DNA from 2 places in the Neobacillus sp. 204 genome. Region 2 is predicted to be linked to the other one. Evidence: riboswitches for the same ligand, from Rfam matches in the RefSeq annotation. Region 2 holds a riboswitch; the other holds the start of a gene.

Region 1 (12,432 bases), on a different contig from region 2:
TACAGAAGAAAGAATCCGAATCATTCCATAATATTGCATTTTCTCAATCATTTGAAAAAATGTTGTACCGATACTTTGTAGCGCAATTCCTAAAACCATCGGAATAACTAAGTAATAAGCGGTTTGTATTAACTCTTTATTTCCAGAGTTTGAAATATGAATAACGATAAATCCAAAGATAAATGTAGCAAAAAGTAAAACCATTCTCATTTTCACATAAGAGGAGATTAGGATGGATATATCCACCTTCTTCTTAGAACCCTCCCTTAAGACAATGGTACTTAGTCCAGCATCTGTAAAATATCCCATAATCATTGCAAATGCTAACACTACACTAAACATTCCATAATCGTACGACTTTAAATAATAGGCTAAAACGATTAATGCCGTAGCATTTAAGACACTAGATAATGCTGTACTATAAAATAGATGTAAGATATTCTTAGCGATTGAATTTTTCTTTGATTCCCTCATCGAAATAGCCACCTTATTATGAAGCCTGATCACCAAGATTAACTGCCTACTATTATCCTGTTTGATAAATGACCCCTACGATTCTATTGTTTTTTCTATCTAAGTAATCTTTTGTTTGAAGTACATCTTCTTTCTTCGTTTTATTTTCTTTCACCACTAAAATAACACCATCACATTGATTTGCTAGAATATGAGAATCTGATGCTGTTAAAAAAGGAGGTGCCTCAAGAATTACCACATCAAATTCCGCCTGACATCTTGCTACGAACTCTTTAATTTTACTTGTTATCCATATTTCCGTTGGATTTAAAGGAATCTGACCAGTAGGCAAAACGAATAGCCCTGGAACAAAGGTCTCTTTAATATGAAGGGCGAGGTTTTCTTCATCTAAAATCACATTTGTTAATCCATTCTCATTTTTTATCTGAAACAAATTGTTTAAAGAAGGTTTCCGTATATTGGCATCTACTAGTAGTACCTTTTTCCTTTGCTCAACAAAAGCAATTGCTAATTTAGAAGAGATGATCGATTTTTCCTCCTCATTACGGGGGGACGTTATCATTAATAATACCGATTCACTAACAGATAATTGATCTATATTCGTACGAATCATTCGGATTTGTTCTGTACTGATTAATTCTTCATTAAGCTGAAGCCTTTGCATTAATTTTTTGGTTTCATCCCTTTTCCTATACACTGATCTGTCCCTCCTTAATTTCATTTAAGATGGCTTCCTGACGCTTATTCCTTTTGCTTCTATTCATAGATTTTCTTTTTTTAGTTTTTATATTAATCTCGCCTAAAACTGGTAAACCCACAATCGCTTCAATCTCTTTAACATCTTTAATCGAATCGTCCCAATACTCTCGAAACATTGCAAGGCCTACTCCTAGAAAAATTCCTACCACTACACCAATTGCGACGTTTAGAGACAAACTCCCAACAATCTTAATCGAAGGATCCCCATCTGTATTACTTAATAGCTTTATATCTCTAACATTAAACATCTCATACATTTTATTAACAGTTGTTTTAGCAATAGTATGGGCAAGCTTCTTGGTATTTTCCAAATCATGATCTCTTACCACCACATTGACAATTTGTGAATTTCTGTTGTTTTGTACAACAATCTTTTCCTCTAATTCGTCATCATTGATATTAAGCTCTTTTTGAACAGAATTTAGTACGATTGGACTTTTTATGAAATCAATAGTCGATGCAAGCAGCATACTAAGTTCTTGGGTATCACTATAATTACCCTCATCCTTTGTAAGCTTGCCAATTAGAATATTTTCAGTAGCTTCATAAGTTGGCTTTAATAAAAAAAGGGATAAACCAACAGTCAAAAGAGATACACATAATACCGTAAGAATAATGGTTACTATTCTCTTTCTAATAATACGAAGAAACTTTTTTAGATCTATTCTTTCGTCCATGATGACCTCCAAAGTCTTAATTTTTCAGTTTATGCTATTTGAACTTAGTTCTTTTGTTAAGTAATTTCTTTATATCAAACACTCAGAAAATAGTAGTCATTGTATTTTATTTAGAATTCATTGCGTCTTCTTCCGGTGAAGAATAATAATTATGTACGCCTTGATCTTTAATAAAGTTTGACCCTATATTCGAATATAATCTATTTCTTGTAGACTCTTTTGAAAATTCTATTATTGGTTTATTGCCCTTTAATATATGAACGTCCCATATTAAACCATCAAATTTATTATCAGAGCCGCTTACTGTTATTACCTTCTTAGTATATTTAGATACTTGAATTTGAAGACCACTGAAATCATTACCAGAACTTTCATTTGGAACACTCATCGAGCTATTAATATCAATACAGCTTATACAATCATCCAATGTTAAATTTATAAATCGATTGCCATTAATAAAGCTATATTTATGACTTTCCTTTGGCTTATCAGCTTCCAATTTGACACCGGTATGAAATCCTGCAATTCTCAAATCAGTAAAATTTACAAAACTAATGAAATGACCTGGGCCGCCAGCATAAAGATGAAGACCTGTACCCTTATGTGAACCGCTAGTGTTTAAGATTGTAACATTTTTAATTCGGGTTCTATCCCATGACCAAATTTTTTGAATGCCGTCTAAATAAATTACATCTGATTCAAAGTCAGGATCCATAATTTCAATAATTCCATTTGAGATCGATGCATTTTTTTTCACTTCAATTGCTCGGAAACTCCCTTCTATTCTTAGCCTTGTATTTTGACCAAATTCTAATTCAACCCCCTCTTTTATAACTATTCCTTTCTTTAGGATATAAGACTTATTTCCACTAAACTTTACCTTTCCAATTTTCGAATCATAGCTATGATTTATTGCTTCCTGTATGGATTGGAAATCGTCTTTCGAATCTTCACCATTAGCACCAAATTCATCCACATTCACATATGAGTAGTCTTTATTATTCATGGTTATGTTTTCTACTGCCTTAAACAAAAAAAGAAGGGCTCCAATAAAAAAAATGGCTGAAAAATATATTATTTTACTTCTTCTACTCATAATTTTCTCCTAACAACATCGTATTTGGCGTTTTATAGTGATAATTGAAGTATATTTGCCAATCCTAGTAAAATTACTCAAATCTATTTCAAAAAGTTTCAATTATCCACTTTTGCTATTAAAAACTTCAGCCTAATACTTTTGTAAGTTATTTATTAAGAACAAAAATAGACATAAACTGATTTATTTATAAAATAAATTGACACTCCCCCCAATTTGTAGTAAATTTTATAAATAATCTAAATATTAATTTTCTTATCAAGAGAGGTTGAGGGAATGGCCCTGCGACACCTCAGCAACCATCAGTGGCATGTCCATTGAAAAGGTGCTAAGTCCTGCAAATTATCAGTTAATTTGCAAGATAAGAAGAATGACTTTTTGGTCGTACTTACAAAAGCCTTCTTCTTATAGAAAAAGGCTTTTTTTATTTATTAATTTACTAAACAAGGAGTGGTCGACATGTACAAAATTGATACGAAACTTGCCCAAATTGGAAACCGCAGCGAGACAACAACAGGAACCGTTAATCCGCCTATTTACTTTTCAACAGCTTATCGACATGGAGGAATTGGACAATCAACGGGATTTGACTATACCCGAACAGGAAATCCCACACGTCAGATCCTTGAACAAACCATCGCTGATTTGGAGTGTGGCGACAGAGGATTTGCGTGCAGTTCAGGGATGGCAGCCATTTTTACAATCCTTTCATTATTTCAATCTGGTGATGAATGGTTAGTAAGTGAGGATCTTTATGGAGGTACGTATCGCTTATTAGAGCAAGGCTATAAAAAATGGGGCCTAAAGTGTCAATATGTCAACACGTGTTGTCCGGATGAGATTGAAAGTAAGATTACTCCTCAAACCAAAGCAATCTTTCTTGAGACTCCCACCAATCCCCTCATGCAGCAATCAGATATTGCCGCGGTTTCAGAAATTGCGAAGCGTCACGGAATATTGCTGATTGTTGATAATACCTTCTATACTCCACTTTTGCAGCAGCCAATTGTACTTGGAGCGGATATCGTCATCCACAGTGCTACGAAATATTTAGGAGGCCATAATGACGTTCTGGCTGGACTCATTGTTGCTAAAGGCGAAAAATTATGTGAATCCCTCGCTCTTTATCACAATGGGGCAGGCGCTGTACTAAGTCCATTCGATTCGTGGCTATTAATGCGCGGAATGAAAACATTGTCACTACGGATGGAACGCCATGAAAAAAATGCAAAGGCGATTGTCGAATTCCTTGCTCAGCATGATGCCGTAACAGATGTCCTATACCCGGGACGTGGCGGGATGGTTTCTTTTAGAATAAAAGAAGAAGCTTGGGTAAATCCATTTTTACAGAATTTAAATTTAATCAGTTTTGCGGAAAGCTTAGGTGGAACGGAAAGCTTCATTACTTACCCAGCAACTCAAACACATATGGATATCCCAGAAGAGATTCGCATTCAAGCCGGCGTTTGCAATCGTTTATTACGCTTCTCTGTTGGAATTGAAGATTCACAAGATATTATTGAAGATTTACAAAACGCGTTCGCTAAAGTTCAGGAAGGAGTGATTGCATAATGTCACACGCTGAATATACCTTTGAAACCAGACTCCTTCATAATAAGCATAAAATAGATCCCACAACAGGAGCTGTTAGTGTACCGATCCAGCATGCATCAACCTTCCACCAATCGGACTTCGATCAGTTTGGCAAGTATGATTATGGCCGTAGTTTAAATCCTACCAGGGAAGCACTTGAAGATGTCATTGCTGAGCTTGAGGGCGGTATTAAGGGATTTGCCTTCTCATCCGGTATGGCTGCCATCTCGACGGCCTTCCTTCTGCTTTCCTCTGGAGACCATATTGTTATAACTGAAGATGTCTATGGCGGCACATTTCGGATGGTCACTCAGGTTCTTACTAGGCTTGGAATTGAGCATACTTTTGTTGATATGACGAATTTAGATGAAGTAAAACAAGCTATTCAATCGAATACAAAAGCGTTTTATGTAGAAACTCCATCGAATCCTTTGATGAAAGTAACGGACATTCAGGCGATAAGCAATCTTGCTAAGGAGACGGGTGCGTTAACATTTGTTGATAACACGTTCCTCACCCCTTCTCACCAAAAGCCGTTGGAGTTAGGAGCAGATGTTGTCTTGCATAGTGCGACGAAATTTTTATCAGGTCACAGTGATGTGGTTGCTGGACTTGCAGTCGTTAATGACGAAGACCTGGCGAAAAGATTAGGATTTTTGCAAAATGGCTTTGGGGCCATTTTGGGTGTTCAAGATGCTTGGCTCGTCTTAAGAGGAATCAAGACACTACATGTTCGATTGGAACAATCTCAAAATTCGGCTATTAAACTAGCAGATTTTTTAGAGGCACATCCGCTTGTTGAAAAGGTCCATTATCCGGGGCTTGAAAGTCACCCGCAATTCCATATTCAGAAGAATCAAGCAGCAGGTCCTGGAGCTGTTTTATCCTTTGAATTGGCGAACGAAGATGCGCTTCGAACTTTTCTAGCAAACGTGGAAATACCTGTTTTTGCGGTCAGCCTTGGAGCGGTAGAATCGATTCTTTCCTATCCGGCAAAAATGTCCCATGCAGCTATGCCTCAAGAAGAGAGAGAAAAGCGCGGGATTACCAATAGCCTTGTTCGCTTATCAGTTGGGCTTGAAAATCCCGACGATCTGATTAAGGATTTTTCGCAGGCACTAGAATATGTTCGTAAGAATCATTTGGTATTACAACAAGGAGAATCATCATGAGCTTTTTAGAAAAATTAAAAAATCAAATCTTAATCGCTGATGGGGCCATGGGTACTCTCTTGTATTCCTACGGTAAGGATAGCTGTTTGGAGGAATTGAATCTTTCCCAGCCAAACCACATCCAATCCATCCATCAAGCCTATATTAATGCCGGGGCTGATGTTATTCAAACCAATACCTATGCGGCGAACTACCTAAAGCTGCAGAGGTATGGTTTAGAGGATTATGTAAAGGAAATTAACAGTGCTGCCGTCCAATTAGCTAAACAAGCTGCTGCTGAAACCAATACGTACGTGCTTGGAACGATTGGCGGCAATCGAGGAATTAAACCCGATTCCCTTTCTATCGAAGAATTAAAACGCAGTTTTCGTGAACAATTGTATTGTCTCCTTCTGGAAGGAGTAGATGGGCTATTACTCGAAACTTTCTATGATTTAGAAGAGCTTGAGACCATTCTAACTATTGCTAGAAAGGAAACAAAACTGCCAATTATCGCACAGGTCTCCCATCAGGAGCCTGGATTTTTACAGGATCGTACACCTGTCAATGACGTCTTAAAACGACTTGAAGCTCTTGGGGCTGATGTTGTTGGACTTAATTGTCGTCTGGGGCCTCATCATATGTTATTGGCCTTGGAACAAATCGAATTACCTAAACATGCTTTTTTATCTGCTTACCCAAACGCCAGTCTCCCTGCCTATACAGATGGTAAATTTCATTACGAGGGGGATGCCGAATATTTTCGAAATTCTGCAAGAGCTTTCCGCAGCCAAGGGGTCCGGTTAATCGGGGGCTGCTGCGGTACAACACCAGAACACATTAAAGCCTTTGCTGCTGAATTAAAGAATAGTATCCCGATTTCTGAAAAAATAGTAAAATTAAGACCAAAGAGCATCATCGTTGATCGACTTTCTCCAGAAAGGGAGTTCACTCCCCTGCAAGAAATCGTAAAAGAAAGACCATCGGTGATCGTAGAATTAGACCCTCCTAGAAAACTAGATACAACTAAGTTCTTCGAGGGAGCCAAAGCACTGAAGGAAGCAGGAATTGATTCGATTACTTTAGCGGATAATTCTCTTGCAACAGTCCGTATCTCTAATGAATCTTTGGGATATTTGGTGAAAGAGAAATTAGGAATGCGCCCGCTGATTCATATTGCCTGCCGTGACCGCAATATTATCGGCTTACAGTCCCATCTAATGGGCCTTCATACGCTTGGGATGAGTGATGTATTAGCAATCACTGGTGACCCTGCAAGAGTAGGAGATTTCCCTGGAGCTTCTTCTGTTTACGATGTATCTTCTTTTGAGTTAATCCAAATGATTAAACAATTAAATGAAGGTTTATCTTTTTCCGGAAAGGATTTGGGACAAAAAACTGCTTTTAGCATTGCCGCAGCCTTTAACCCAAATGTTCGTTCCGTTGAAAAAGCGGTAAAGCGATTAGAGAAAAAGATACAATACGGAGCAGATTACTCTATCTCCCAGCCTGTTTTTTCGGAGGAAAAATTAATCGAAGTCTATGAAAATACTAAACATCTCGATGCACCTATTTATATTGGCCTTATGCCGCTGACAAGCAGTAAAAATGCCGAGTTCCTTCATAACGAAGTGCCGGGGATCAAAATTGCTGATTCAATCCGAAACCGAATGGCAAGCTTGAACGACAATCCCCTTCAAGCAGTGCGAGAAGGAATTGAAATCACCAAATCATTAATAGATACCGCACTGGATTTATTTAATGGTATTTATCTGATTACACCATTTTTACGCTATGAATTAACCGCTGAATTGGCTTTATATGCTCGTCAGCGTGGTAGTGAATTGAGGGGGAGCAACTATGCCGAAAACACCATTTACTGAACAACTCAAAAAACGAATCCTCGTCATGGACGGGGCGATGGGAACCATGATCCAGCAAGCAAATCTGACAGATGAAGATTTCGGCGGTGAGAAGTATGAAGGTTGTAATGAGCACTTGAATTTAACCGCGCCATCGGTCATTGCAAATATTCACCGGGAATACTTAGAAGCTGGGGCAGATATCATCGAAACCAATACGTTTGGAGCCACCAACCTTGTGCTTGATGAATATGAGCTAGGGTACAAAGCCTATGAAATAAATAAAATAGCTGCTTTTCTAGCTGTGAAAGAGGCATACAAATTTACCACCGATGAGTGGCCGCGTTATGTGGCAGGCTCGATGGGACCGACGACGAAAACGCTTAGCGTGACCGGTGGAACAACCTTTGATGAACTTTCTGCCGCGTACGAAGAACAAGCAATCGGCTTGATTGACGGCGGTGTCGATTTGCTCCTGCTTGAAACGAGTCAAGACATGCTGAATGTAAAAGCGGGATATGTGGGAATTGAAAAAGCGTTCGAAAAAACTGGCAAAACACTTCCGCTGTTTATTTCGGGGACAATTGAGCCAATGGGCACAACACTTGCAGGACAATCCATTGAATCTTTTTATATTTCTGTCGAGCATATGAATCCCGTTGCTGTTGGCCTAAACTGTGCAACAGGCCCTGAATTCATGCAGGACCATGTTCGTTCCCTTGCCGATTTAGCTTCGACAGCCGTCAGCTGTTATCCCAATGCCGGTTTGCCTGATGAAGAAGGCCACTATCATGAAACACCAGAAACACTTGCGAAAAAGCTGTCTGATTTTGCCGCACATGGCTGGCTTAATATTGTTGGCGGCTGCTGTGGTACGACGCCAGAACACATTAAGGCCATAGCTGAAGCGATGAAACAATTTCAACCAAGGGAAGTCAAATCATCCACTGCCCATATGGTTTCCGGTATTGAACCATTTATCTATGACGATCCAACGTTAAGACCGATTATGGTCGGCGAACGGACAAATGTTATTGGTTCCCGCAAATTCAAACGATTAATCACCGAGGGGAAATTTGAGGAAGCTTCAGAGATCGCCCGTGCCCAGGTCAAAGGCGGTGCGCATGTAATTGACCTTTGTCTTGCCGATCCAGATCGTGAAGAGATGGTTGACATGGAAAACTTCATTAAAGAAGTGGTCAAGAAAGTAAAGGCTCCCCTAGTGATCGATTCCACAGATGAGAAAGTCATCGAGCGGGCCCTTAAATATTCACAGGGAAAAGCCATTATCAATTCGATTAATCTAGAAGATGGCGAGGAACGCCTTGAAGCGGTTGTCCCATTAATTCATCGTTACGGTGCTGCTGTCGTCGTTGGTACGATTGATGAGAAAGGCATGGGGGTAACAGCAGAACAAAAACTAAAGATCGCCAAACGCTCTTATGATTTGTTAGTCAAGAAATATCATCTTAAACCACAAGATCTTATCTTTGATCCGCTTGTTTTTCCAGTTGGTACGGGTGATGCACAATATATCGGTTCCGCTAAGGCGACAGTCGAAGGAATCAGATTAATCAAAGAGCAGTTTCCAGAAGTACAAACGATTCTTGGGATTAGTAATGTATCTTTCGGACTGCCGCCAGTTGGTAGAGAGGTTTTAAATTCTGTCTTTCTCTATCACTGTACCCAGGCCGGCCTTGATTATGCGATTGTTAATACGGAAAAACTGGAGCGGTTTGCTTCCATTTCTAAGGAAGAAGTTCAGTTAGCCGAGTCCCTCTTATTTGATACGACAGATGAGACGTTAGCAACCTTTACTGAATTCTATCGCGGCAAGAAAAAAGAATCGAAAGTTACTGTTCCAAATATGAGTCTAGATGAGCGGCTGGCCTATTATGTAGTTGAGGGAACAAAAGAAGGATTACTTCCAGATTTAGATTTAGCCCTTGAAACCTATTCAGCCCCATTGGATATTATTAATGGACCATTAATGGAAGGCATGAAGGAAGTTGGCCGTCTCTTTAACGACAACCAACTCATCGTTGCCGAGGTTCTTCAGAGTGCTGAAGTAATGAAAGCTGCCGTATCGCATTTAGAACCACACATGGAAAAAGGCGATGTTTCTGCTTCAAAGGGAAAAATCATTTTAGCCACTGTAAAAGGCGATGTTCATGATATTGGAAAGAACCTCGTCGATATCATTCTCAGCAATAATGGCTATGAAGTGATCGACCTTGGGATTAAGGTCAATCCAACTGATCTAGTTCAGGCGATTCAGCGTGAAAAACCAGATATGGTCGGTTTATCAGGCTTACTGGTGAAATCTGCACAGCAAATGGTTTTAACGGCTCAGGACATGAAGGAATCAGGTATTGCCGTACCGATCCTCGTTGGAGGGGCGGCCCTTTCTCGGAAGTTCACCGATACGAAAATTGCCAAAGAATATGATGGACTTGTCCTTTATGCTAAAGACGCAATGACCGGTCTTTCAATTGCGAATCAATTGAATTCGGAAGAGGAAGTTCAGAAATTAATGCTAGAGAAAAATGAAAAATTAGCCTCTTTAGCTGTTCCTAGAGAGTTTGAGCGCCGCTCGACTGTTTCCGTTGCTGTAAAACCGAAGCCGGCGGTATCGACCCAGGCCCCCGTCTTTACGCCAATGGATACCAAGAGGCATATCCTTAAATCATACTCCCTTTCTCATATCGAGCCATATATCAATATGCAAATGTTGATTGGCCACCATCTTGGTGTTAAAGGGAAAATCGCGAAGTTATTAGCCGAAAAGGATGAAAAAGCGGTTAAAGTGAAGGAAGTAGTTGACCAATTGCTGACAGATTCGCGTGTGAACGGTTGGATTTCGCCTGCGGCTCTTTATCAATTTTTCCCAGCAAATGCGGATGGGAATAAAGTGATTATATTTAATCCGGAAAATCCAGACGAGGTTATTGAAACATTTGACTTCCCACGGCAGGAATCGGCACCACATCTTTGTTTAGCTGATTTTCTTAAGTCAGTAGACAGTGGTGAGAAAGATTATGTCGGCTTCTTTACAGTTACAGCTGGTAGAGGAATTCGTGAAAAAGCGGAGCAATTTAAGCAGGATGGACGCTTTTTAGAATGCCATGCCCTCCAAGCACTGGCTTTGGAGACGGCGGAAGGTTTTGCTGAGTTAATACACCGGCAAATGCGTGACCGTTGGGGCTTCCCAGATCCGCTTGATTTCAGCATGCAGGATCGATTTACAGCCAAATATCAAGGTCAGCGTTTTTCGTTTGGCTACCCTGCTTGTCCTGAATTAGAGGATCAAAAGAAACTGTTTAAGTTGATTCAACCGGAAGAGATTGGCATTCAGTTAACAGAGGGCTGTATGATGGAACCAGAAGCTTCTGTTTCAGCCATCGTGTTTGCTCATCCGGAAGCTAGGTATTTTAATGTGTCTAGATAAAGATTTTTAGGAGATTCCGCGGATGATTGTTTCCATCCGCGGAATTTTTTTGTATTGAGGTCCATTTTTGGTTATTCCGCCGAATGTTGGAAGGATTCCGCCAAATTTGGATGGGATTCCGCCTAACTGTGCAGGAATTCCGCCTAACTTCACTGGAATTCCGCCTAACTTCACTGGGATTCCGCCTAACTTCACTGGAATTCCGCCTAACTTCACTGGGATTCCGCTAAACTTCACTGGGATTCCGCCTAACTTCACTGGGATTCCGCCTAACTTCACTGGGATTCCGCCTAACTTCACTGGGATTCCGCCTAACTTCACTGGGATTCCGCCTAACTGCACTGGAATTCCGCCAACACTGTAATTAATTCCGCGAACTGGCTTCCCACCCTTTGACTCAGAGATCCCTCCTTGACATTTTCCAAAAAACGCACTATAGTTACCTAGGTAACTAATTTTAAATAAGTTTGAGGTGTGCTACATAAATGAATAGCCATGAATTATTCCATACGCTTCATCAACTCTCTCGTCATCTGACCAATACACTCAATGAGGCATTAAAACCTCTAGGATTATACGGAGCACAATGGTCCGTCATTTTTGTTTTAAAAACGAAAGGCTCCTTAACACAAAAAGAACTTTGTGATTATTTATTTGTTGAAGCTCCTCCAATGACACGCACCATTCAACGCCTTGTAAAACAAGGATACGTACGTCAGGTCCCAGGAAAAGACAAACGCGAAAAACTTATTCAATTAACAGATTTGGCATTAACCATGTTCCCTGAGTGGGAAAGAACGGTCCTTGAAACAAATCAGTCATTATTGAAGCATCTTCCCGAACAAACACAGGAAGAGCTTTTTCATTTCCAAAAAGGATGGTTAGCACAACTTTTATAAAAGGAGCGGATCATATGAACAAACCTAAATTATGGACGAAAAGTTTTATCAGCATTTCTTTAAGTAACTTCTTTCTGTTTTTAACCTTTTATGTTTTACTTGTCACACTTCCAATTTATGCAATCCAGGAGTATCACAGCAATGCTTCCGAGGCGGGTTTGATGACAACTGTGTTTTTAATTTCGGCGATTATCTCCCGCCCGCTTGCTGGTCAATGGCTTGAAAAAGCAGGTCATAAAAAGGTGCTGCTTACTGCACTGATAATATTCTCAGGCGCTTCCCTGTTATATTTTTTCCCAAAAACAATCATTGGTTTTTTGGCCATTCGTTTGTTACATGGAGTAGGTTTTGGGATGGCGACAACCGCTGCAGGGGCAATCGTGGCGGACCTTATTCCGATTTCGCGCCGTGGTGAAGGTATGGGTTATTTTATAATGTCGACGAATATGGCGATGGTACTAGGACCCTTTATC
Region 2 (12,432 bases):
GCAAGTTTTACAGTTTCTTCAAAAAACTCACGAGTGGCCACAGCGCCAGTGGGATTATTAGGATAATTGAGGAACATGACCTTTGCTTCGGCTAAGACTTTCTCGTCTAATTCGCTATAATCTGGCAAAAAGTTTTTTTGCTCCTTTAACGGCATCATTACCATTTCTGCTTTGGCCAGTGCAACCCCTGACAAATAATCCGGGTAGCCTGGATCAGGTACGAGGATGGTATCTCCGGGATTTAATAAGCACTGGGGTATTTCAACAAGCCCAGCCTTCCCGCCAAACAAGATGGCCACTTCTTTATTCGGATCAATGGTTACTCCATATTCTCTTAAATAAAAATCAGCCACTGCCTGCTTTAAATAACTGTGTCCCTGAAAGGGAGAGTATTTGTGATTGATTGGATTTACTGCTGCTTCCTGAAGTTTGGCAACGATATGTGCGGGTGTTGGCTGATCAGGATTGCCCTGTCCTAGATTAATCACATCATACCCCTGTGAAATATACTCCCCGACTTTTTTAACAAGCGAAGCAAAAAACTGCTTCGGAAGACTGTTTAATAGTTCAGATGGTGGAAATTGCTTCATGGTTCACCTGCTTTACTGATTTATAAAAAGATAATTTATTGTGAAATTCTAGTCACAAATGATATAACTTTTATAACAGCTTGTAAAGAAAAAATTCCGAAAGTTCAAACGAGGTGGAGATTTTTGAAATTTAAAATTTCATGTTTACAAATGGATATCGTCTTTGGTGATCCAAATAAAAACTATCAATCGGCAGAAAGACTCATTGAAAAAGCAGTAACTGACCAACCCGACATCATTGTCCTTCCAGAACTTTGGACGACAGGGTATGACTTAACCCGTCTTAATGAAATTGCCGACAATAATGCTAGTCAGACAATTGATTTTCTTCAAAAAGCAGCCCAAAAATACCAAGTGAATTTCGTCGGAGGATCGGTAGCCAACCGTGAAGAAACCGGTGTAAAAAACACCCTGATCATCATCCATAAAGAAGGCAAACTCGTCCACAGTTATAGTAAACTTCACCTTTTTAAGCTAATGGATGAGCATGTATATTTAGAAGCAGGATCCCAAAAAGGACTTTTTCAATTGGAAAATCATAAATTTGCCGGGACGATCTGTTATGACATCCGTTTTCCAGAGTGGATACGGGCTCATTCAGCAGAAGGGGCTGAGGCACTGTTTGTGGTGGCGGAATGGCCAGCACCGCGCTTGTCTCATTGGAGAGCATTATTAATTGCCAGAGCGATTGAAAATCAATGTTACGTTATCGCCTGTAACCGTTCCGGTCAAGACCCAAATAACCATTTCGCCGGGCACTCGATGATTATTGATCCGTGGGGAGAGGTCATAGCGGAAGCCGGCAAAAGTGAAGAAATCTTATCAGCAGAGATTGACATGGACTTAGTTAAGGCTGTTCGCAAGCAGATCCCAATTTTCACAGATAGAAAACCAGAATACTATTAATAATTTTCAAAAAATATTGACAATATCATTTTGTTACTGATATGATTTTTACCAGTTGAATAGATTTTCTCTTATCATGAGCTGGCTGAGGGATTTGGCCCTTTGAAGCCCAGCAACCGACCTTAAACCGATCGTAAAATGGAGCGCTTAATGCGCTTGGAATCTCCTTAAGGCACGGTGCTAATTCCAACAGAAGGATGATCTTTCTGAGAGATAAGAGGTGCGACAGACAAATTGTCTTCCCAAGCCTCTTTCAGATGAGAAAGAGGCTTTTTTATTGCCTGCGTGCATAAATAGGCCTTCAAAAACAAGGAGGAACCCTAATGAGTCTACTAAAGCAGAAAACATACCAGCCTTTAACAAGCGAGAGTGCTATTGAACTAGCACTTGAATTAAATATTTTTACTAGGTATGCTAAACTATCCTGTAAGGAAATTGGTGACGGCAATCTCAATCTTGTTTTTCATATTGTTGATGATTTAGAAGGTAAAAGTATTATTATCAAACAAGCTCTCCCCTACGCAAAAGTAGTGGGTGAAAGCTGGCCATTAACACTGAAAAGAGCAAAGATTGAAGCAGATGCCTTAAAAATTTTCAGGCAAATTGCTCCTGTTTATCTACCAGAAGTTTTTTTCACAGATGACGTGCTTGCCGTCACTGTAATGGAGGACCTTTCCCATCTAATCATCGCAAGAACTGGCTTTATCAAAGGTGAAACCTATCCATTGATTTCTAAACATCTTGGTGAATACCTTGCAAAAACATTATTTTACACTTCTGATTATGGATTAAGCCCAGCCATAAAAAAGGAATATGTCCAACAGTTTATCAATCCCGAACTTTGCAAAATTACTGAGGATTTAATTTTCACCGATCCGTATTTTAATGCAGACACCAACGAATTTGAAGAGGGTCTCCGTCCTGCTGTCGAAGCAATTTGGCACGATGATGAACTAAAATTTCATGTCAGTGTTTTGAAGAAAAGTTTTTTAACAGAGGCAGAAGCACTCCTTCATGGTGATTTACATACCGGAAGTTTGTTTGCCGATAATTTTGAAACAAAAGTAATCGACTCTGAATTTGCTTTCTACGGACCTGCCGGCTTCGATATTGGTCAAGTATTTGCGAATCTACTTTTCCAAGTAATTGCAAATGTTGAAAAACGGGACCTTTTTATCAATCATATTGAAACGGTATGGAAGGTATTTGAAGAGCACTATACACGTTTATGGAATACAGATAATAAAGAGGAAGCAGCAAAAACTTCTACCTTCTTAAACTACCATTTAACAAAACTTTTTGAGGACTCACTTGGATTTGCTGGCTGTGAGTTAATCAGAAGACAGATTGGATTGGCACATGTTGCCGATTTAGATGGGATTGAGAATGAACATACACGAATTGCTGCAAAACAAAAAACCCTAGAACTAGGAAAAGTCCTCATTAAACAACGAAAAGACATCAAGAATCTTACAGCATTTATTGCAACGATAAAGCAATTACAATAAGAAAAGCGAAAGCGCCTTGCACAGGGGCTTATGACCCCGAGCCCCTAGGCGCTGGAGCTAGACATTAGAAAAGCAATCCACAGCGGATTGCTTTTCTAGTCAATTGTTGCCCACATTTCCTCTGGATTTAGTTCATAAATACCATTTTCACGAAACATGTAGTGATTAATGATAAATTCTCTGCGAATAGTGGCATAATCGTCATGAAATTGTTTTATAAACTCATTTAGCTGTTTTTCTTCGTACTTTTCACCTATTTTTAACCCGCGTATTATGTGCTCGAACACAATTAATTTTTTCTTACGCTGGGCGGGAATATTTTTTAGTTTCCCATTTTTCGTAAAGAAATTTTCGATAATTTTTTGTCTCTCAAGACTCGACTCGACCATTTCATCCAACTCCTCACCCTTTTTTTCTAACAACTCTGTAAACACCTTTGCCTGCTGGTTTATCAGCGATTCATTTAAGTAAAAGTAGATGGTGTTCTTGACTCTTCTGTCATACACTACATGGATTTCCCGTAGTTTCTTTAAATGATGCGTGATGGTAGGAGCAGACAAGCCGAGTTTTCCAGCAATTGCCTGTCCATGGAGTGGACCTTTTGCCAATATAGCCACAATTCTAATTCGTGTTGGATCTCCCATTGTTTTATAAAAAGCAACCACCCTATCTAATTGGATCAATGTATTCCCCCCATTATACAAATTCGATAATCATCTAATTAGATATATATCAAATTAATTAAATCCTGTCAATTACCAGTAAAAAAACACTCCCCAAAGGAAGTGTTTTTAAGATACTCTTCTATTTACAGCATTGGATTTTCATCCTTTGCTTTTAGACGCTGCCATCTTTTCTCAACCTCAGCTTCAAACTCTTCTAGCATTGGCTTGTTCTCATCTTTTAAAAGGTGTTTTGTTTTGCCCATATATTTTAACCAATCCGAAAGCGGAATGCGTTTTTTCTTGTCTTCTGGATTGTAAGTAATAGTTGTAACACCCTGCTCCACTTCATAGAGCGGGAAGAAACAAGAATTAACAGCAGCTTCGATAATGGTTGTGCCGAAACGATCATCAGATTTCCAGTTAAGTGGGCATGTGATGAGAAGTTTCCCATAAACAGTACCTACATTTTGTGCATACCATTGTGCTTTCGCACCTTTTTTAACTAAATCCTGCGGAAATGCTTCGGAACCAGTAAACACATATGGAATATTGGTAGATGCCATAATTTGCGCTGTATCTTTATGATGGAAAGCCTTTCCGCGCTGTGTTTTTCCTACACCTGAAGTACTTGTCATATGACCAATAGGAGTCGAATAGGACATTTGTGAGCCAGTATTCATGTAACCTTCATTATCATATTCAAGCATAATTAGTTTATGACCACGAAGAGCCGTACCGATAGCTGATCCCATACCAATGTCCATCCCGCCATCACCAGTAATCATCACAAATGTAGCATCATCCGATACCTCAATTTCACCGCGGCGTTTTAATTCCATGAACGCTTCAACAGTACCTGAAAGCGTAGCAGCACCGTTTTGGAATAAATTATGCATCATCGTTTGCTTATGGGATGTACTTGGATAGGATGTTGTTGTTACATACGCACAGCCTGTTTGGAATAGAGTAACAATGTCTCCCTCAATTCCTTTAAAGAACAACTCAAGACCTGCAAAAATTCCGCAGCCTGGACAAGCCCCATGACCTGAAGCAATTCGTTTTGGTTTACCAGTTAAGGCCCGCAGCGGTGGGATTTTCACCTTTAATTTATTTGTTTCTTCATCCATTTTCACATCGATTAATCCGGTTTTAAAGACATCACCATGCTGTGGTAAAATGACTGGCTTAAGAATTTTCTCTGCGTTGCCAGGGATATGACCATAGTAATCAAATGGCTTTTCGGCGTAGCCTTTTTCCATTGTATCCAGTGCCATATCGAAAAAAGCCTGTGCATCACTTGCATAGAAATCCTTACCGCCAAGACCAAATACGCGGCTCAACACAATCGTCTTGTTGTCTTTGTCATCTTGAAGTGCAGATTTCACTTCATGGGTAAGGTTAGGACCATTTGCCCCGTAGGAATCCGCACGTTCCCCAACCAATAAGGATTTTACATTCTTAAGTGCTTCACGAATTTCCTTTGCAGGGAACGGACGGATAATGTTCGGGCTGATAACCCCGGCCTTAATTCCTTTTGCACGAAGTTGATCCACAACATCCTTAGCAGATTCAGCAGCAGAGTTTAATAGGAATAGTGCTACTTCTGCATCTTCCATTCTATATAAATCTAATACAGGATATTCTCTTCCGGAAAGCTTCGCATATCCTTCAGCAACCTCTTTAAATACTTCGCCAGCATTGTACATTGCTTCTGACTGTTGGAAGTGATTGTTGAGGAAATCATCACCACTCATATGGGCACCAATCGTTACTGGTTCCCTCAAATCTCTAACAAAGTTGTAATCTGTTGGACACTCACCCACAAATTGCTGCACAACTCTGCGGTCTTTAAAGAATTCAACGCGACGTTTTTGATGGGATGTAAAGAATCCATCATAAGCTACAATAACTGGTAAACGAACTTTAGAATGTTCCGCAATTTTTAACGCCATGATATTCATATCATAAACAGCTTGAGGTGTTTTTGCAGTTAATATTACCCAGCCGGTATTTAAAGCATAATACAAGTCGGAGTGGTCACCGCGAATATCTAGTGGACCACTTACAGCACGAGTAACTAGGTTCATCACCATAGGAAAGCGAGTACCTGATTGTACTGGCATTTGTTCAAGCATATATAAGAATCCATTTGCACTTGTTGCATTAATTACCCGTGCACCTGTAGCCGCTGCCCCATAACAAATACCTGCTGAACCATGCTCACCATCTGCAGGAATCAACTTAATATCATGTTCTCCACGTGTTTTCATTTGATCTAAAAATTGTGCAACTTCTGTTGAAGGGGTAATTGGGAAATAGCCCATAATATGATAATTGATTTGTGCTGCAGCCATTGCAGCCATTTCATTTCCAGATTCAAATGTTGAAATTTGTTCTGCAACTTCTTTGGTTGTTAATTTATCTTCTAAAATAGCCATTATTGGACCCCTCCTGCAATATAAGGAAAGTTTTGCTTTACACGATGGTCATCTGCATACCCAAGTAATTCGCGAAGATCACCTAGTGCATCTGTTGGGCAGGCTTCCACACATTTCAGGCAGCCTTTACAGTATTGATAATCAATACCTTGAAGGAACATTTGTTTTCTGCCACGCTTATCTTCTCCTTCTTCCCAAACAAAACAAAAGTCCGGACAAACATTGTCACAAGCTGCACAGTGAATACATTTGTCTTGTTGGAACTCTGGAAGGAATCCTTGGCGTGAACCACTTAAATCTTTATAAATACTATTAGCTTGAGAAACCATGACCCCACCAATTTCCTGAGTCATGTATCCTAGCAGTGGCAATGGACGTGTAAAGGCTTTCCCTTCTGCCCCAGCTGGTACTTCATATGTTTTAAATTGAACCTCATTGTAACCGCGGTCAAAGGTACGTATATTTGGTTCAACAAGATGCGGATATTTCTTCGTAAACGTTTTCCGAATGACATCTCTCATTGATTCGGGATCTAAAAAGTCACAAATACGATATAGTGCACCAAGCATGGCTGTATTTACTTTAGTTTTTTCCTCAACGGCAATGGATAGCGCATCTACAATTGCAAGTGTTCCGTATTCCAATTGTAAATCCTTTTTTACGTCATCAAAATCTCTAGATGTATTAACTAGAACGATTCCATCAGCATTTAATCCGCTGACAACATTAACCGTTCTATATAATGCTTCATGGAAAACACCAACAATATGTGGTTGTTCAATTGGACTATGGTCGCGAATTTCTACATCTGGTTCACAAAAGCGAATGAAGCTCTTAACTGGAGAACCCTTTTTTTCTGACCCGTAAGATGAAAAATTAGCTCCCTTTAAGCCAAGACTTAGAACGCCTGCCTCCGCTAACATTTTTCCAGCTAAGTTAGCTCCGAGTCCTCCAATTGATTCTAAACGAATTTCAAAGAATCCTAGTTCGTTTTTTTTCGGTAAAATTGACATAATGTCCCTCCCCAATTTTGAAAAGCTGAAGCACCTTGACTTGGGGCTTATAACCCTGAGTCCATAGGCACAACAGCTAGACATCTCGTAAAAAATATTATAGAAATAGACAGAAAATTTAACTCCCCTCAATCATTGTAAGACAATTATTTTTATTAATCTGTGATAAAAGTCAAACACAGTGAAAAAAGTTTTATAACACATCAATTTTTTATCTCATAAACGTTACTATATATGATTTAAACAACAGTTTATAATTATATAACAGATTATTTTTTGTTATATAACAACAAGAAAAAAAATAAAAAGAGGCCTGCACCCCGATATTAGGATACAGACCTTTAGAAATATTTATAGATCATTAATGACAATATACGATGCCTTTACTGGTCCGTGCACTCCAACGACAAGATTCAATTCAATATCCGCAGAGTTACTAGGCCCTGTTATGAAATTGATGCACGAAGCAACATGACCAGTACGCTTATGAATCTCCCGCATTTTTTGAGCAGCTTGTGTGATCCGTGGAACAAGAGTACTTTTCGGGACAAGGGCAATATAAGTAGCAGGTAAAAAGCTGACCGTTCTTCCTTTATTCTCATCGCTAAACAACACAACCGTACCAGATTCAGCAAGTGTTACTTCACTAATTGTTATTCCCACATTCGCCTTTTCAGCTTTAGCGATGTTTTGTTTCCCTTTGTTATGATCCCATTCGTAAACTTCAATATTTTGAGCTGGCCATTCCTTTTTTAACAGTGCATCCAGCCCCCATTTTGAAAAGCGTTTATCTTTCCATGTTACAATTGGGCCGCCCCCATATCCTGAAACTACTTCATTTAGAGTCGATGATAAATCTTTACTGTCAGTAACATAAAGGTTTGTATGAATTTTCTTACATTGTTCTTTTAGCACCTCTAATAACTCGTCCTGTCTAGCATCTTTTAAAACGTCATATTGGGGCTGAAATTTCCAAGTCGGCCTTTCAACCTGGGAGGAAATTCGCGGGCGTCCAAGACGGCTCGCAATTTGGTTTAAAAATTTATCTCGATTGTGAATCGTCCCAACCATGATTATTTACCTCCTTTTTCACGGTTTTTAAACCAATCTCTGAATCTCTCTTTATTTGGTGCCGGAAAATCTCGAATATCTGTCCAAGCCTTTAACGGACCTGGTCCTTTTGATATCTTCTCTCCAACTGTAAAAGGATTCATAGCAGCGGGTGCCAGCTTAGACCCGATATTGTACATGATTGGTGATGCTGCCCCTAATCCAAACGCCTTCATTAACAGCTTTTCGGAAATTGGTGCTTTTCCCTCTTTTTCAACAATAACTTCACGGTGTTTATGCAGAAGGTTATGTAACGGTATTTTTACTGGACATACTTCTGTGCAAGCACCGCATAGGGTCGAAGCGTAAGGCAATTCTTTAAACTCGTCGTATCCGCCTAATAATGGTGATAGGACTGCGCCGATGGGACCAGAATAAATGGAGCCGTAGGAGTGTCCGCCTACATGTCGATAGACTGGGCATACATTAATACATGCAGCACAACGGATACACTGTAATACTGACTGGAATTCTCCGCCAAGAATCTTGGATCTTCCGTTATCAACAATGACAAGGTGAAATTCCTCCGGACCGTCAACATCCAATGCTTCTCTCGGTCCTGTTAATACAGTTATATAACTAGTTAATTTCTGACCTACCGCGCTCCTAGTTAATAAACTAACTAAAACCTCCATCTCCTCAAAGGTTGGGACCAATCTTTCCATTCCCATAACTGTAATTTGCGTTTTAGGTAATGCTGTTACTAAATCAGCATTTCCTTCGTTCGTTACGAGGCTAAAAGATCCCGTTTCTGCAACAGCAAAGTTACAGCCAGTAATTCCGATGTCTGCTGATAAGTATTCCTTGCGGAGCATTTCACGTGCATGCCATGCTAATTCTTCTGGTTTTGATGTTTTGGTGTAACCTAACCTTTCCGTAAACACGTCTCGAATTTGCTCTTTATTTTTATGCAATGCTGGCACGACGATATGTGATGGAGGATCATGGTCATCAATTTGCAAAATGTATTCACCTAAGTCGGTTTCGATTACCTCACAGCCTTCTTGCTCCAGTATGGAATTTAAACTGATTTCTTCAGTAACCATTGATTTAGATTTAACAATTTTCTTGGCTTCCTTCTTTTTGACAATACTTCGTATATATTCGTTTGCTTCTTCTTTTGTTTGTGCAAAAAATACATGACCGCCACGTTTGGCCACATTCTCACTTAATTGATCTAAATAATAGTCTAAGTTTTCAAGTACATGTTGACGGATTTCTTCCCCATGCGAGCGCCAGTCTTCCCAATTTCCTAATTCCTCAGTTGCCAAACGTCTTTTTACGCCCATACCGTCTTGTGCTCCAGCAACGGCACCACGCATGAAGTCATCATGAATCCCTTTACTAACACGTTCTTTAAATTGATCCGTGCTAATCTTCATTGCCATACAGCTATTCCTCCATCCTTCTAGATTAATAAATCAATGACTATTTAATACTTCAGCAATATGCATCACCTTGATTGGCTTTCCTACACGATCAATCCGTCCGCCAATGTTCATTAAGCAGGCTGCATCGGCACCAATTAGATACTCAGCGCCAGTTTCTTCCACATGGCGGACTTTTTCATCCACCATTTGCTCTGATATTTGCGCCATTTTAACGGCAAAGGTGCCACCAAACCCACAGCATTGTTCCTTTCCAGGTAGTTCAGTGAATTTTAGACCTTTTACATTACTTAATAGAATCATAGGAGCTTTTTTAACACCTAATAATCTTGTCATGTGACAAGAGGTATGATAGGTTACATTTCCTTCAAAGCGAGCACCAACATCCTCAATCTTCAAAACATCAACAATAAATTGTGTAAGTTCAAATGACTTTTCAGCCAATTTTTTTGCTTTTGGTTCCCAAACAGGATCTCCTTTAAAAATGTGAGGATATTCGTGGAACATCGTTATGCACGACCCTGATGGAGATACAACGTACTCAGCATCTATAAATGTGTCAATCATCCGTTTCATTGCTTCTTTTGTTTCTTTAACATACCCACTGTTATATGACGGTTGACCACAACAAACCTGTGATTCAGGAAAATCAATTTCACATCCGAGTCTTTCAAGTAGTTCGACCGTGGCTTTCCCTACATTACTTTGAAACATGTCTACAATACAAGTTGCAAAAAGTGTAACCTTCATGTTTGTCTTCCTCTCCTAAATCAAATTTCATTAACCTTCTGATGAACTGGTCATCTGATGACTCGATGAAAAAAAACTACTTTTTTATATTTATCATACTACAATAAAAGTAGTTCTTTTTGAAAGTGCTTCCACAAAATTTTTTTTTACTTCACTATATTTGATAGTACTAATTTATATAGATAAATGAGCAGATTGAAAATACTTTTGCAGTATGGCCTCCACATTTTCCAAGTGAACATGCATTAACTTCCGAGCTTTTTCTTCATCTTGCTCTTTAATTGCTTCATATATTTCCTTATGTTCTTCATAAAGGCGTTCCACAGTGGTTTGCTTGGAAAAGAGCCAAACCCTCCGTGTTTCTTTCATGGTTTCACCCATTAATCCAGAGACATGATTCATTAAGCTAAGCAGCAAAGAGTTTTGTGCAGCATCTGCAAGGGCTAAATGAAATTCTAGATCTGCTTTTTCTCCAAGTGTTTCATTCCCTTGTGCACTCTTCATCTCTTCAAGCGCTTTCTCCATCATTTCCAAATGATGACTCGTTCTTTTCTTAGCCGCCGCCGCTGCAGTACCAATTTCAATAATCTTACGAACCTCTAATAGTTGGGCAATATCTTCTTTGTTCATTAAAATCGCTGTCGATAGTGGAAAAGTAATTTGGTCTGTTTCAAATTCCTTTATGTATGTGCCTTCCCCTTGTTTCATCTCAACAAGCCCCATCGCTCTCAATGAAGTTAAAGCTTCACGGATGGCAGACCGCCCCACTTGGAAATTTTCAGCCAACTGTTGGACAGAATCCAGTCTTTGACCAGGTTTAACCTGACCTGTTCGAATCATTTCATAAATAGCCTCTGCTACTTCTTCATATATTTTTTTGGGTTTTATTTTTTTATAATTCACTAATCCAGCCCCTTACAACATTCGTTTCTCAGACGCATCTTTATTATACAGTTTTTTCAAAAATCTGCATCTGTAATCTATTTTCTACTCAACAAAGCTTTCCGCTATTTATAACGTGATAATATCGTAAAAAATAAATTTTGCAAAAAAAGATTGAAATTTTACCAATTCGTCCATATAATTCTTTTTAGCAGCATGAACATCTAATCATCTGATGACCTAATCACCATTTGAAAGCGGTTACTCATATAAAGGAGGGTAGACATTATTACTTAGGGAACAAATTAAAATAAGCTAATTCGGGGGGATTAAGCTAATATGACATTTACTCAAAATTTTACCGCTGTGGGAGATAATCTCGCACTTTCCGCGGTTGTTGCACTAATTCCTATTCTTTACTTTTTCTGGGCTTTAGCTATTAAACGGATGAAAGGCTATCTAGCTGGATTATCGACGCTTGCAATTGCCTTAGTGATTGCAATTTTCGCTTATAAAATGCCAGCGGGTATGGCATTTATGTCTGCCTCACAAGGTGCTGTTTATGGTATACTGCCCATTGGCTGGATTATCATTACGTCAGTATTCCTGTATAAACTAACTGTAAAGACAGGACAATTTGATATTATTCGAACTTCCGTCGTTTCTATTACCGAGGATCGCCGTTTGCAAGCTTTATTGGTAGCGTTTTCCTTTGGAGCATTTCTTGAAGGTGCTGCAGGTTTCGGAGCACCAGTTGCCATATCAGCTGCACTTTTAGTCGGTTTAGGGTTTAATCCCTTATATGCTGCAGGGCTTTGTCTTATTGCTAATACTGCACCTGTTGCCTTCGGAGCTATTGGTGCCCCTATCATTGCCATGGAAGGTCCAACTGGTATTGCCGCCACAGAGATCTCCAAAATGGTTGGCCGCCAGTTGCCATTTCTATCAGTCTTTATCCCATTCTATCTTGTATTTATCATGGCAGGCTGGAAAAAGACAAAAGAGGTACTGCCAGCGATTCTTGTTTCAGGAGTAGCATTTGCTGGTACTCAGTTTTTTACTTCTAACTTTATGGGACCAGAACTTCCCGATATCTTATCAGCCTTGGTTTCATTATTCGCACTTGCTGTCTTCTTAAAATTCTGGAAACCAAAAACTATCTTCCGTTTTACTTCTGAGCAA

What was found. A riboswitch is a leader RNA that binds a small molecule or an ion and turns the genes downstream of it on or off. The one in region 2 is predicted to bind S-adenosylmethionine.
Region 1: it holds a riboswitch for S-adenosylmethionine, as region 2 does, so the genes downstream of both, ACJ004_RS10825 (methionine biosynthesis PLP-dependent protein) here and mtnK (S-methyl-5-thioribose kinase) in region 2, are expected to answer to the same signal.

What each region holds. Positions count from the first base shown of each region.
Region 1 is NZ_JBJORY010000004.1:280,781-293,212, reverse strand. It holds gene ACJ004_RS10845 (oligosaccharide flippase family protein) at 1-474, opposite strand, end outside; gene ACJ004_RS10840 (CpsD/CapB family tyrosine-protein kinase) at 527-1,171, opposite strand; gene ACJ004_RS10835 (YveK family protein) at 1,164-1,910, opposite strand; gene ACJ004_RS10830 (pectate lyase family protein) at 2,017-3,006, opposite strand; SAM riboswitch class I at 3,259-3,374, shown strand; gene ACJ004_RS10825 (methionine biosynthesis PLP-dependent protein) at 3,466-4,578, shown strand; gene metC (cystathionine beta-lyase) at 4,578-5,771, shown strand; gene ACJ004_RS10815 (bifunctional homocysteine S-methyltransferase/methylenetetrahydrofolate reductase) at 5,768-7,633, shown strand; gene metH (methionine synthase) at 7,611-11,060, shown strand; gene ACJ004_RS10805 (ribosomal eL19 family protein) at 11,067-11,402, opposite strand; gene ACJ004_RS10800 (MarR family winged helix-turn-helix transcriptional regulator) at 11,546-11,959, shown strand; gene ACJ004_RS10795 (MFS transporter) at 11,974-12,432, shown strand, end outside.
Region 2 is NZ_JBJORY010000001.1:296,436-308,867, reverse strand. It holds gene ACJ004_RS01580 (pyridoxal phosphate-dependent aminotransferase) at 1-590, opposite strand, end outside; gene ACJ004_RS01575 (carbon-nitrogen family hydrolase) at 714-1,496, shown strand; SAM riboswitch class I at 1,565-1,716, shown strand; gene mtnK (S-methyl-5-thioribose kinase) at 1,820-3,004, shown strand; gene ACJ004_RS01565 (DUF2087 domain-containing protein) at 3,100-3,684, opposite strand; gene ACJ004_RS01560 (thiamine pyrophosphate-dependent enzyme) at 3,813-6,107, opposite strand; gene ACJ004_RS01555 (2-oxoacid:acceptor oxidoreductase family protein) at 6,107-7,120, opposite strand; gene ACJ004_RS01550 (LutC/YkgG family protein) at 7,472-8,191, opposite strand; gene ACJ004_RS01545 (LutB/LldF family L-lactate oxidation iron-sulfur protein) at 8,194-9,618, opposite strand; gene ACJ004_RS01540 ((Fe-S)-binding protein) at 9,652-10,368, opposite strand; gene ACJ004_RS01535 (FadR/GntR family transcriptional regulator) at 10,543-11,271, opposite strand; gene ACJ004_RS01530 (L-lactate permease) at 11,590-12,432, shown strand, end outside.